4 regions of the Paenibacillus sp. 2TAB23 genome follow, and region 1 is predicted to be linked to each of the others. Evidence: riboswitches for the same ligand, from Rfam matches in the RefSeq annotation. Region 1 holds a riboswitch; each other region holds the start of a gene.

Region 1 (3,490 bases):
CTTCGATTTTTTGAGCGAGCTTGCTTGCGCCTTGCCTCTGCCCTCCGCGATTGCCTCCGCAAAGTTAGCGAACAGCAGCGTAAATAACAGAATGAAAAACACGGCGATATTGAAGCCCATTGTATCCTGCGATTGAAATAACCGAGGAAATACGATCATTAGCAGTACGATAAGCGTCCCTGCTTCAACGACAAACATAACCGGATTTTTGATCATGACAGCTGGATTCAGCTTAATAAAGCTCTCGCGGATTGCCTGCTTGAGCGCTCCGGCAGACAACGCGGAATTCGTCTTGTTTCGATTCATTATCGTTCACCTCATCCGTTAGCGGAGTGTTAGAAATTCTGCGATTGGACCAAGCACAATGACCGGCAGGAAGGTCAGAGCACCGATTAAAAGCACGGTTCCGATTAACAAGGCCGCGAACAGTTTATTGTCCGTTCGGAAGGTTCCGATCGTCTCGGGAACGGTCTGTTTGCGCATGAGCGAGCCTGCTACAGCGAGCATCGCAATCATCGAAATATAGCGGCCAAACAGCATCACGAGGCCGGTGCTTATGTTCCAGAACGGCGTATTGTCGCCTAATCCCTCGAATCCGGAGCCATTGTTAGCCGCGGAGGAGGTGAATTCATACAGCACCTGGCTTATCCCGTGAAAGCCTGGATTCGTAATCGCGCCATGCCCGAGATCCGTCATGAACGCAATTGCGGTTGGCACTAATATAATGAACGGATGCGCGAGAATGGCTACAGCGATGAGCTTCATTTCCCGCGGCTCTATTTTGCGGCCCAAAAACTCAGGCGTTCGTCCTACCATCAAGCCGCATATGAATACGGCAAGAATGGCATACATAAGCATGTTGATCAACCCGACGCCTTTGCCGCCGAATACGACGTTCAGCATCATTTCACCAAGCGGCACCAATCCTCCGAGCGGAGTCAGCGTGTCATGCATATTATTGACCGTGCCCGTCGTGGCTGCGGTCGTAACGGCCGTGAACAAGGCTGACTGGGCAATGCCGAATCTGACTTCCTTGCCTTCCATGCTTCCTTGAGATGCATCGATGCCAAGCGCGCTCATCGCCGGATTTCCTGTTTTCTCAGACGTATAAGCAACGCTCAGGAAGACGAGGAACAGACACATCATTGCGCTGAATACGACCCAGCCCTGCTTTTTGTTTTTGGCAAAAAGACCGAACGTATAAGGCAATGCTGCAGGCAGCGCCCACATCGACAAGATTTGAATCACATTCGTAAGCGGGTTTGGATTCTCGAATGGATGGGCGGAATTGACACCGAAAAAACCGCCGCCGTTCGTCCCAAGATGCTTTATTGATTCGAGCGACGCAACGGGGCCAATCGCAATTTGCTGCATGGCGCCTTCCAGCGTTTTGACGGTCAACGTCGGATCAAGCGTCTGCGGCACCTGCAGCGCAACGAGAACGAGCGTAACGATGAAAGAAAGAGGGAGAAAAATTCTCGTGTGCGCTTTGACGAAATCCTCGAAGAAGTTTCCGAGCGTCTTCCCTTTGCTCGTTATCCCGCGGACGAATGCAATCGCAACCGAGAAGCCCGTTGCAGCTGACGTGAACATCATCATCATGATGACCGCCATTTGAGAGAAGTAGGACAAGGCACTCTCGCCGCTGTAATGCTGCAGATTCGTATTCGTAATAAAGCTGATTACCGTATTGAACGTAAGCGTCGGCTCCATGCTTCCCATACCGTTCGGGTTAAAGGGCAGCGCATTTTGCAGCCGCAATATTACATAACTGAACGCGACCAATATCAGATTAGTAGCCATAAAGCTAAGCGCATATTTTTTCCAGCCCATGCCCTCACGCTTATGAACACCGATTAATGTAAAGATAAGCCGCTCGGTGCCGCCGAATACCCGGTCCAGTCGGTTCTGCTCATTGGAGAACACATGATAGACATAAGTGCCAAGCGGCTTAACCAGAAGCACGAGCACCGCAAGCACGACAAGCATTTGTACAATATCCATCGGATTAAATCCTCCTCTATTAAAACTTCTCCGGATGTATTAAGGCATAGACCAGGTACACGAAAATAAATAAAGCCATTATCGCCACGACTATCATTCGCGCTCGCCTCCCGATTGCCGAGTAACGCCATCGCACCAAGCAGCAAAGCCGTAAAATAAACCAAAAGCAACGAGTAATGTAACAACCATAAATACGTCCTGCATGGAAACGCCTCCTGCGCTATTTATTGTTTAATAAGAAGCTTACTTCTCCCGTTTGAGAGAAAACGATATGGCTGGCTCCAAGTCCCTTGTAGATAGCTCTAGGATTCCATTGCTGCGTGATGACATAAATAGGCTCCGAGGTCCAGCTGCGGCAGCATTGCACAAAGCGACAGCTGAGTGCGAAACTGCTCTCAAAGATGAATACTTCCCTGACCCGAAATGCAGGATGAACCCAGCTATTACGATCATTGGAATTGATGAATATCACGTCCGCAATGCCCTGCTTGCGGATCCTATTTGCCTCCTGCTTGCTGTTCGTCAGCACGACGAACTTCAGCCGGCGGAACTGCAACGCTCTTATAAAGGATTGGCTGGCTTCATTAAAGCCTGCCACAATAATTTGCTCTTCCTCCACACGCTCTATCCTCCATTTGGTAAAAAAGGCAACAAAAAAGAAGCCTTGGGATAAGAGGTACACATCCCGCGGCTTCTTGATACCCACAGCTGAATAAGCTGCGGGCAGCGCGCTTCTGTTGCCTCTCTCGAGTTCGCTTACGAGGTTAGCTGTCGGATTCGGGCCTTGAGAGTTGCCCTACGCTTGTATAGCCAAGCGATTCACCCCATGAACGGCAGTACTTGCAAGCAAGCCGTTCGTTGGTTCCCCCGTTCCTGCTTCCGCAGGACTCAGCGTTGTTCATACTTGTAATGCTTTAGACTTCAATCATTCCTCTCTCGAGCGACGCTTACGAGGTTAGCTGCCGGATTCGGGCGGTGAGAGTCGCCCTACCTTAACCGGTATCCATGGCACCGGTTAAAGATTCACCCCAGCTGTGCGCTCATCCGACTCTCACATCGGACACGCACACAGCGTCATCATTGGTTCCCCCGTTTTCCGTCTACACGGAAACTCAGCGATCAGTCAATCAAAGCTAAATAGTAAATCCTGTATCGAATCTTACTCCTCGCCCTAATAGCTGTAAAGCATGCCTGCTGGCTAATTTAGTCAATATCCGACTTCTACAAGCGTTCGCAACGCTTACATTCTTCACAAACTCTGAATACCTCACTAAATCAACGTTTTACTCGCATTTTCGAAAATAATTCTTGATGCTAGCATTCAGCTTATCCGACTGAATAAACAGACTTTTCTAACCTTGAGATCGATCAAGCATCATCGAGCATTTCTAAGAAAAAGATCGATTACCAAGCTTTTTTAATGACTTTTATGGAAAATCGGCTTCTGGCTGTCCGATGCTTGGCAACTCGCATTTTACAATCACTT
Region 2 (3,490 bases), on a different contig from region 1:
CGTCGGTGCAATCAGCCGAGACGGCATATGTCAGCTCGCTGCTCATCTCCTGAACCGCCTCCTCATCCTTGTCGATACCGAGCACCTCATTGCCTAATTCAATGAGCTCTCGGCCCAAACTAGATCCAAAGCGGCCTAAACCAATAATGACGAATTGCTTCTTTTTCATTCCCACTTGCGCAGTTCTCCTATCCAATCGTGATTTTGCCTTCAGGATGCCGGTACAATTCTTTTTCTGTGCGAGGTCCAAGCGCATAAGCAAGCGTTAGCGGGCCAAGCCGTCCAGCAAACATCGTTAATGAAATAACTATTTTTCCAACTATGCTAAGATCAGGCGTGACGCCGACCGACAAACCAACCGTACCGAATGCGGACGTAGCTTCGAACAGCAGCTCGATAAAAGCTCGCTCCTCCGTCATGGAGAGAATCATCGTAACGATAATGACCAGCAGCAACGAAATTAAGGTGATCGTCAGTGCTTTAAAGATTCTGTCCTTGCCGAGCCTGTAACGAAACAGCACAATATCCTCGCGCCCGCGGATCATTGCAATAACAGCACCTACCAAAGTAGCGAACGTCGTCGTTTTTATACCGCCGCCTGTTGATCCTGGGGATGCGCCAATAAACATGAGAATGATTGTAAAAAACATGGTCGCTTGCCTTAGCTGCGTATAATCGAGCGTATTCGCGCCTGCCGTCCTTGGCGTTACCGACTGGAAGAAGGAGGCTAATAGCTTGCCGCCCCAATCCAATGAACCAAGCGTTTTGGCATTGGAAAACTCAAAAATGAATATCACGATGGCTCCGACGGCAATAAGCGTTCCGGTCATCGAGAGAACGACCTTGCTATGCAAGGATAGTCGTTTGTTTTTGCGGTACTCCATCAAATCCGACATGACTACGAATCCTAAGCCGCCCGTTATAATCAACAGCATCGCCGCTAGGTTTACGACCGCATCGTTCACATACAAGGTGAGACTGCGGTAGTTCCCAAAAATATCAAAGCCTGCGTTATTGAAAAGCGATACTGCGTGAAAAACACCAAAATAGATTGCCTTGCCAAGCGGCATATCGAGTGCAAACCGAGACGCAAACAGCGCTGCTCCTATGAGTTCAATCGATAATGAATAAATAATAACCCGCCGAATAAGCTTGACTATCCCCTCCATGCTCGACTGATTCATCGCTTCCTGAAGCAGCAGACGCTCGCGCAGCGATATTTTCTTGCGAAGGACGAGAGCGACAAGCGTTGCCATCGTCATAAAGCCTAAACCGCCCAGCTGGAAAAGGCACATTAAGATGACCTGACCCGCTACGGAGAAATAAGTGCCTGTATCCACAACAACAAGCCCTGTCACGCAAGTTGCCGAGGTTGCCGTGAACAACGCGTCTATAAACGGCATGCGCTCTCCAGACGCAGATGCGAAGGGCATGGATAATAACAGAGCTCCCAGCAATATAATAAGCGCAAACCCGCTGACCAGTATGCGCGGGGGTGACCATTTCAACACATTAAAGTCTACCTTCATCCGTTGTCCTTCTTCTGCAATATGTCATTATAGAGCACTACCTATATTTAAGCATAAAAAAAAGCACTGAAACCCAAGTGCTCGTGCGATGAGTTCTGTTCCATTCACGCCTTCGAGGTTAGCTGACGGATTCGGGCCTGGACAGGCAGCCCTATTCTATCAATGAAGCTTAAGTTTCACCGTAGAAATTCACCCCATGCCGCCGGATCAAAAGCACTGCTGGCTATAGCAGGCTGAGCAATTCCGACAACTTTATGGTTCCCCCGATTTCCTTAGGAAATTCGGCTATGCTATTCGATTTGTATGACGTTAACGATTATAATCCCAAAGCAGTCAGGATATAAAGCTTATATTAATGACAAACAAGCCGATTTTGGTCCAAAAAAGGGCAAGTAGAAGCTGCAGCACGCATCAGGCTTGTCGGATATCGTTATTTCGCTTGATCTTGAGAGCAAACGCGCTTTTCTATTGGATAATTCAGGGATTGATATGGTAAGGTAGTGGAATACGCAACTCATAAAAAGGATCGTAGAGGTGAACCGATGATTGATTCAATTAGGTTAAATGAATGGAAACGTTTTCTGTGGGCAGCGATTGCATGCTTCATTATTTTCGCGGCCGTTGAAATCGGACCAATGATTTTTTCCATTAGCAACGGTGATTTAAATACGAAAGTTATTGAGAAGGAAACAGCTGAAAACAGAGCCTCCGTATTCGCAGAGAAGCAATCCGGACTCCAGGTGAAGTCCGCCAAGGCTGTCCATCAAACCGATAAAGTCATAAACGGTTACTTATCCAAGCATGGGCTCATCAAAACCTATAGCGACAAATACGATCAAAGCTTCCCGACGGACACGTACCAAGTCGAACTGAAATTTGACGAGGGCGGAACAGGCTTCGTCTATGTACATATGCAAAGCGAGAAAATTGTGGCTTGGAACTTTATCCTCGATGGCCAATCGCTTTCCGATGCTGAGCTTAACAAGGAGGTTCCTGTTTTTCTGGCTGGGCAAAGCCTAGACGCGAAGTCATTCAAGGAACAGGAATTGCTCGGAAACGGGGGATGGCATGGCGAAGCGCCAGCCGGGTACGCGATAGAAGAAGCCCTACTGAGCATTCATATTAAAGGACAAAATATCAATGGCCAGAACGTCATAACCAAGTACAAGCCAGCCTTCGTTGCACCGGCCGATTATATTGAATACGTGAAGAAACAGGATAAGCTTGCCGGCTTCCTCACAGGCTTCGGCTACATGTTTATGAGCTTCGTCCTGTTTGTATTAGCCATCGTCTACGCCGTCCTTTACCGGAAGTTCACTTCCTTTAAATTCGGCATTATTTTGACCATCGTATACTTTATTACCTACATTATCATGAACTTGAATGTGCTTGACGGCATACGCGCATCATTGGGCGAAACCGAGCTAGCAAGCCAAACCGTCATGTTCACAGCGATTTTCACCGTATTGCTGACCATTCCGATGGCAGGCTCCATCTATATTTCAATGATCGCTGGAGATGGCCTATGGAAGGCACAGGGTCGTGCATTATGGCCTCGATTCGGTCAAAAAGGGTACGGAAACCACGTGTGGCGAAGCGTTGGACTTGCTTATTTATTCGCAATTATCCTTTTCGCAACGCAATCCGTTATCTTCATCCTGCTTAAGCTGACGATCGGCACATGGGATACGACCGACGCTACACAATCTCCTTACAATATGGGAATACTTTGGCTCATGCCGGTGCTCGCTTGGGCTGCCGCCATATCCGAGGAAGCCGTTTTCAGGTTCTTCGGTATCGGTTTATTCCGCAAATGGTTTAAAAATACGTTTGCAGCCGCTTTATTGCCAACTTTGTTCTGGGCGCTCGGCCATGTCATGTATCCGTTCTATCCGTCCTCGACCAGATTGATCGAGCTTATGATCATCGGGCTCATGTTCAGTTTTATTTTCGTCAGATAC
Region 3 (3,490 bases), on a different contig from region 1:
CATTCACAACCGAGATGCTCACGAGGATGTAGTTCGCATACTTCAGGAGGAGAATGCATCCGAAATCGGAGGTGTCATGCACTGCTTCTCAGGGAGCTGGGAGACAGCTAAGCAATGCCTGGATATGAACTTCTATATTTCATTCGGGGGACCCGTTACATTCCAAAATGCAAGGGTGCCAAAAGAGGTACTTAAACAGGTTCCACTCGACCGGATTTTGATTGAAACCGATGCTCCTTACTTGTCGCCTCACCCCTTCAGAGGGAAGCGAAATGAGTCTGCTTATGTACTGCGAGTAGCGGAGACGGCAGCAGAATTATTAGGCAAATCGGTAGAAGAAATGGCCTTAATTACGACCGAAAACGGTAAAAAATGTTTTGGTATTGTATAAAAACGAGAGAAAAGGAGAGAATGAGAGACCTTTATCGCGTAAAAACTGATTTTTATAGCGAATATCGCTTAATTTTTCCGTCTTTATCCACCTTTTTCGCTTAAATCGTCTTTTATCGTATCTTTACAATTCACCTCGTATGAGGGTATGATTCATCTCAGAGCTTTAAAATTTTGTATTGGATTTCCAGTTTGCGCTTAATCTCCAAGTTGGAGAGCGGGGGAACCAGATGCGGGAAAGTGTTCCGCGTTTTGAATTCTTCAGGGGTGAATTTTGCAGCCATTGCCATGAGCATTGTTTTGCGAATAGGGCGACTCTCTTGTCCGAATCCGTCAGCTAACCTCGTAAGCGTTATAGAGAGTGATCAACCTCGTGCATCCATTTTCTGTATCCCAGTGTAATCAATTACTCGGGAAGCCACGAAACAGATCCTCTGTCGACGGCTTCTTTTTATTTTCGAATAATCGAGAATTTGTCGACATAGGGATAAAAGATGGGGGTGCCTGGATCGATATAGCAGTTCTGGATTGCGTGCTTGCACGCCAATATACTATAGTCGCGTCAGTTGTATCATGCGTAACACTTGGCGGCGGGGCTATGAAGGAGGACCGATGAAGTGGGAATACTCCAGGTTAAGGACACCCATGGGAAACGATCATCCAGCATGTCTTTCGCATTGCGATGGAAGCGTGAAAACTTGCGTTTGATTCTTTTGAGTGCTATTATCTCAATCGCTATGACTTTCATGTTTTTGGTGTTGTTGTACGGAACGGCTGTCAAAAGCGTCTCCGTAGTAGTGAACGGACAAGAAACCATTGTAGAAACGAAGCAATGGGTCCTGCAACGCCTACTGGATGAACAAGCTATCGCAATTGGACCACATGATGAGGTGTCCATACCGCTTAATGCGGCTATAAAGGACGGAGATCGTATTGAGGTGACTCATGCGATACCGGTAATTGTGAAGGCTGATGGCAAGACCTCTACTGTGTACACGACAGAGAGAACAGTGCAGGCAGCGATCGAGGAATTACATATTCCAGTTCGTGATCAAGATAAAGTTCAGCCTCCGCTCCATACCGTTCTGGATAACGAACTTACGGTGACCGTTGTTCGCGTCGACACGAAGGTGGCAGAGTCCGAGCGCTCCATGCCATTTTTGATCGTGAAGAAGACAGACCCGACACTGGCTGCAGGCAAGGAAAAGCTTGTGCAGACGGGTAAGGAAGGTCTTATCGTAGAGAGTATCGAGAAGCAGTATGAGGACGGGGTTCTAATTTCGAAGAAAATGGTCAGCAAGGTTGTCCAGACAGCTGCTGTTGATCAGGTCGTAGCCATTGGAACGAAGAAAGAAGAGCCTAAGGTGACGGTTCTGTCTAGCAAGAGCCCGAGCGTTGCAACGCTAGCCAAAGGCGGCGTTAATTTCAAGGCCAAAAGCGTTCTTAAAAACGTTACATTAACTGCTTATTCAGCAGGCGTGGCTTCGACAGGGAAAGAAAAGGGTCATCCTCAATATGGAATTACAGCTTCGGGAACGCAGGTCCAAGAGGGACGGACGATTGCCGTAGATCCCAAAGTCATTCCAATCGGCTGGTGGGTATATATAGAAGGAATAGGTTTCCGTCGAGCTGAGGATAAGGGCAGTGCGATTAAAGGAAACAAAATTGACGTATACTTTGATAGTACAAAAGTCGCTAATAAGTTTGGCAGAAAGAAAGGCATAACTGTTTATGTCCTTGGGCCGAATAAGCCTTCTGCAAGCTAGAGCAGCAGTGATACCATCAGCTTATCGCCATTATTAATTAAATATGCCATCATAAGGAGAGGCACTGCCTCTTCTTTTTGCATGTTTCGGAGTAAACGGAGTTTATGTAGAAAGGAAATGGCTTGATGATTAAAGAGATCATTGTTGTTGAAGGCAAGTCTGATACCATTGCAATCAAACGTGCGGTGGAGGCAGATACAATAGAAACCAATGGCTCGGCTATCGGTGAGGATGTACTCAGAAGAATCGCGTTAGCGAACGAGCGCCGGGGCATCATCATTTTTACCGATCCAGACCATGCGGGCGAGCGTATTCGTAAAATCGTTGCGCGTCATGCGCCTGGCTGCAAGCATGCCTTCTTGCCGCAGGAGAAGGCCTTGTACAAGGGGGATATCGGAATAGAGAATGCAAGCCCGGAAGCGATCCGGACTGCACTCTCCGAGCTTCGTACAGAGTCGGTGGATGAAGCGGGAGAAGTGACCTTTGAGGACTTAATGGAAGCGGGCTTAATTGTTCATCCAGATGCGTCTAATCGACGTTTGATCATTGGCAAGCTGCTTGGCATCGGTTATGCGAACGGCAAGCAGTTTTTTAAGCGCTGTACAAGCTTTCAAATAACGAAAACAGAGTTTATTGCCGCATACCATAAAATGGAAGAACAATTGAAAGGGGAAATTCGATGAGCGGTCAAGAACAGACTGAAGCAGGCAGTAAAGCGGCGGTGAAACAAGCTGCGATTGAAGTAGCTACACCCAAACGGACGAAAGAGATTATCGCCAAATATGGTTTCTCTTTCAAGAAAAGCCTCGGTCAAAATTTTTTGATCGATCAAAATATTCTAAACAACATTGTCGCGGCAGCCGAGCTCGATGAAACAAAAGGGGCGCTTGAGATTGGCCCGGGTATTGGCGCGCTTACACAAAGGCTCGCACAAGCAGCAGGCAAGGTGACAGCCGTAGAGATCGACAATAGACTTATTCCTATCCTGAAGGATGTACTTGCAGAAGAAACCCATACAACAGTTATCCATGGCGACGTGCTTAAGCTTGATTTGAAGCAGTTGTTTGCGGAGCAGTTTGCAGATGTTTCCGGTGTGAGCGTCGTAGCGAACCTGCCTTATTATGTAACTACGCCTATTCTGATGAAGCTGCTTGAGGAGAAGCTGCCGCTTGAGCATATCGTCGTGATGATTCAGAAGGAAGTAGCGGAACGTATGGCTGCAAAGCCAGGGGGCAAGGAATACGGAAGTCTGAGCGTCGCCGTACAATACTACTGCGTGCCTAAGGTTGTCTGTACGGTGCCGCATACGGTATTCATACCGCAGCCTAATGTCG
Region 4 (3,490 bases), on a different contig from region 1:
TATCCAAGCTTCAGATCCATGCAAACCCTGCGTAAGCTCATATGCATGGCGTGCTGAAATGGCTCCTGTATTCAGAAAGCGTGCAAGTCCGCTAGTTTGATCATTGGCATACGCGTCGCGGACGTCCCCGTAAGAAGCGAGGCGTTCCCGTACAAAGCGATCCAGCCTAGCAAGCGATTTGGGTGAGCCCTCCACATTCGTGCCTCCAAGCGCGCATGATACCGCTTCTGGAAGCGCGAATGCAAGGCAAGCGCTCTGGTCTATTTCCTGCATGGTGGAGAGGTCGTTGATTGTGGTGCTGCCCATAGGGCTGTACGACTCCAGCATAAAGCTGCCCCACATCCGGTAGAATGGCGTAAATACCTTGTATGGCTCCGATCTTCTTGCGTAGGCAGGGAAAGCTTCAAGATCGGCAAGCGGTGCGTCGGCAATGGGCATCCAGCGACGCTCTAAGCGGCGTACGGTTTGTCCGATTTGGTCATCCCGCTGCCTCGAATAAGGGGTATAGTCCGCATGGACGATAACCTCTTCAATAGGATGGGCGAGCAGGAGCGACTCCGTAATCGCAGCAGGATCGCCATAAAGCACATGAAGCTCTTTGCCGGCGCTAGAATAGCTGTAGAGCAAGGAAGCGGCTTGCGCCATAAAGTTGCGGCCGCTATGGCTTGTCAGCCGGCCTTCTCCAATTAGGATGGGATCTATGATCAGCAAATGTATGCCTTGCGTATGTTTTTTATTTATATAATCAAAAGCGCGCATATCCGAGGTGCGCAGGTCCTTGCGGTGAATAAACAAATACATCGGGTATTTCTCCTTCCCTGAATGCGGCAGCATGCACACTGCAATCAGCTTGAAATGAAACAGCAAAGCCGCAAGTCATTTGTCGTCAGAGGACAAAAAACTGCGGCTTTGCTGAAGTGAGTCTACCTGTGCAGCTCTCTAAGAGAGGGGATAGGTTGCTCTATTGTGCGTCGGCATACGATTGGAAAGAATCCGCGTCCATGACACGACGTGCAGTCACATAACGGTCTTCATAGTAAGAGGAGCTAAGTTTGTCTGTCACAACGCCTCGGCTGGAGGAAGAATGTGCAAACTTGCCGTCTCCGATGTAAATGCCAACATGGGATACGGTGCTGTTATTGCCACCGACTGTGTCGAAGAACACAAGATCTCCCGGAATTAGGTCAGCCTTAGCGACCTTCGTGCCTGATTTTGCTTGCGAACCGGAAGTGCGTGGAAGTTCGATGCCCATTTTATCGAACACATAGCTCGTAAAACCGGAGCAATCAAAACCTCTCGACGTTGTTCCGCCGCTTTTGTACGGACTACCAATAACATCATTGATGAATCCGTTCAGTTTTGAGTCTGCGAAAGCGCTTCCCGCTTGGAAAGCGAGCACGAGAACGAGACCCAGGAGTATTGCGGTAATCTTTTTCAATTGTGAAACTCCTTCCAATGCCGACGAGGTTAGCTGTGGGGTTCGGTTGAAGGTTCCCTATGATTCCTCAGGCGCTGCGATAAATCAGACGTCGGAATCAATTCACCCAGAGTGGTTCCCCCGTTTCCCGATAGGGAATTAGGCCGTTTTTTATTGCTCTTGAGAATTATTCGATTATTTTCATTGATCTCCTGCCTTTAATTGCAAATTCTAATAATTCTCATGTAACCTTTTGACTATTTCCTTCGTTTAACCGTTTTTTGTGTAAGATAAACGATCATTACTAGTTCTTTCTTACTAAATGAGTTCACTCAATTTCATTAATTATGTGAATACGTTGTAAAATATACCGATTCGTCCTCCAGCTATAAATGGCATAGACAAGTCTAAAGTCCCGCAGTTGGCGGTAAATGAATGATTTGCGAGAAAAAGATTAGAAAATTTTCATGCAAAAAACCTCTGAATGAACAGAGGTTTTGTTGTGATTCGTATATCTGCGTTTGAATGCAGTGTTCTATTTGGCTGTAATGATTTTCTCCGATATCAGCTGAGGCTCGGCATTCTTCTGCTCCATCCAGAAGCGCAGCTTGTATCTTCCGGCGTATTTGAAATCATACGAGACAAGCTTAGAGCTGAACCAGAAGGAGTCCTTCTCGACAAATTCCTTGAAATCATCATCGGTTTGGCTGCGCCGATCTATCGTTATTTCTTTGTCGTTAGGATCGGTGAGCGTGACCTTGAATTCCGTTATCGCTACATTTAAATTGTCGATTTGCGCTTGTACCATGAACTTCTGGACGCTTCCCTTTTCCACCTGCCCGAACATGGTTCTTTTCTCGTTCATCATAAACATGTGGACGTTCGGTTTTTGGATGACAAGCTTCTTTTCGCTGCCTTTCCATTGGATAAAAGCCTGCAAGGAGTCGGATAACGAGCGAATGTTGATATACACTTTTTCGTCGACAAGAAGACCGTCTTCCAGCGATTGCTTATTATTGTAAAGCAGCGTAACTTTCTGCATTAATTTGTCTGCTGCAACGATAGAACCGCCGGCTAGGAGCAGGGCCATTGATAGGATTACCAGTTTTTTACGCATCATTAGCGTGTATCCTCCAACTTTTAATTTCATACACCTAATTATACAGAAATGACATCATTTAGTTGCGCTGCAATTTCAAATAAAAAGCCTTCATTTCCACTTTATTAGTGGAGAAGAAGGCTTGTTCCTGCTAAAGCTGTTTGGTTTGAAGGCAATCGTACTGAGCGGCTATCGTCCACACCTTCATAAGTGTGCGAATGAGGTGATAGCCCTGATGCAGAATGAGTGCGAACAGTCCAGCCCACAGCATGGATAAGCTTGTTACCACGAGCCCGGCAGCAGCGCCGATTCCCCACATGATGAGCGAGATAGCCGCATAGGAGAGGAAGTTGCGGAGTGCGCGCCACAGGGAACGGAATACGCCTTCTCCCGATGTGGCCCCGAACTGCATGGCGAGGAATATCAAATGCAGTACAGTGCCCCAGAGCAACCACAATGCTGCCCCAGGAAGCACAGTCTGCAGCAGCTCAGTCGTGGAGCCGCTCTCAAGGAGAGCGTCTAACGAGCGCGGCAGCACATACCAAGCAGGTGCAATGGAAAGTATAGCTTCTATCCAGTAAAGCAGGACGACCGGCTTCCACGTTTTTTTAATGCCCTCCAGGAAGCGCGTGCTGCCGTCTGAGCGTGCTTGATTAAACGAGTAGAAAAGCCCGGCATTGAATAGTGGGGTGAGCAGCATTCTTGCCGCCAAAAGGCCGCCGAGCATCCATACATAGGGGGAAATGACGTCGGTCTTGAACAGCTGGAACTGCGCCTCGGTCATGAAGACCTGAGCTGCCGTGTCGGACGGATAAGAGCCCGGATATCTTCGCAGCAAAGGCGACACGACCGAATCAATAAAACGGTAGAGGAAAAATCCCCACAGCAGCTGGTATAGAAATAATAAAATGACTAGGTAGAAATGCTTGACTGCCAGTTGCCAGCCTTGCTTCACATGTATCTTCATCGTTTAT

Evidence for each region. A riboswitch is a leader RNA that binds a small molecule or an ion and turns the genes downstream of it on or off. The one in region 1 is predicted to bind cyclic di-AMP.
Region 2: another riboswitch for cyclic di-AMP. It lies ahead of AB4Z29_RS17135 (TrkH family potassium uptake protein); the one in region 1 lies ahead of AB4Z29_RS01340 (hypothetical protein).
Region 3: another riboswitch for cyclic di-AMP. It lies ahead of AB4Z29_RS28575 (ubiquitin-like domain-containing protein); the one in region 1 lies ahead of AB4Z29_RS01340 (hypothetical protein).
Region 4: another riboswitch for cyclic di-AMP. It lies ahead of AB4Z29_RS29990 (C40 family peptidase); the one in region 1 lies ahead of AB4Z29_RS01340 (hypothetical protein).

Annotation. Positions count from the first base shown of each region.
Region 1 covers NZ_JBFRGD010000001.1:301,716-305,205, forward strand. The annotation lists gene kdpB (potassium-transporting ATPase subunit KdpB) at 1-306, opposite strand, end outside; gene kdpA (potassium-transporting ATPase subunit KdpA) at 325-2,004, opposite strand; gene kdpF (K(+)-transporting ATPase subunit F) at 2,024-2,101, opposite strand; gene AB4Z29_RS01340 (hypothetical protein) at 2,225-2,623, opposite strand; cyclic di-AMP (ydaO/yuaA leader) riboswitch at 2,743-2,908, opposite strand; cyclic di-AMP (ydaO/yuaA leader) riboswitch at 2,933-3,132, opposite strand.
Region 2 covers NZ_JBFRGD010000011.1:130,133-133,622, forward strand. The annotation lists gene AB4Z29_RS17130 (potassium channel family protein) at 1-169, opposite strand, end outside; gene AB4Z29_RS17135 (TrkH family potassium uptake protein) at 189-1,529, opposite strand; cyclic di-AMP (ydaO/yuaA leader) riboswitch at 1,623-1,826, opposite strand; gene AB4Z29_RS17140 (CPBP family intramembrane glutamic endopeptidase) at 2,072-3,490, shown strand, end outside.
Region 3 covers NZ_JBFRGD010000029.1:62,664-66,153, reverse strand. The annotation lists gene AB4Z29_RS28580 (TatD family hydrolase) at 1-391, shown strand, start outside; cyclic di-AMP (ydaO/yuaA leader) riboswitch at 576-757, shown strand; gene AB4Z29_RS28575 (ubiquitin-like domain-containing protein) at 1,008-2,156, shown strand; gene rnmV (ribonuclease M5) at 2,282-2,839, shown strand; gene rsmA (16S rRNA (adenine(1518)-N(6)/adenine(1519)-N(6))-dimethyltransferase RsmA) at 2,836-3,490, shown strand, end outside.
Region 4 covers NZ_JBFRGD010000034.1:18,091-21,580, forward strand. The annotation lists gene AB4Z29_RS29985 (FAD-binding domain-containing protein) at 1-801, opposite strand, end outside; gene AB4Z29_RS29990 (C40 family peptidase) at 962-1,438, opposite strand; cyclic di-AMP (ydaO/yuaA leader) riboswitch at 1,442-1,593, opposite strand; gene AB4Z29_RS29995 (hypothetical protein) at 1,953-2,537, opposite strand; gene AB4Z29_RS30000 (hypothetical protein) at 2,668-3,483, opposite strand.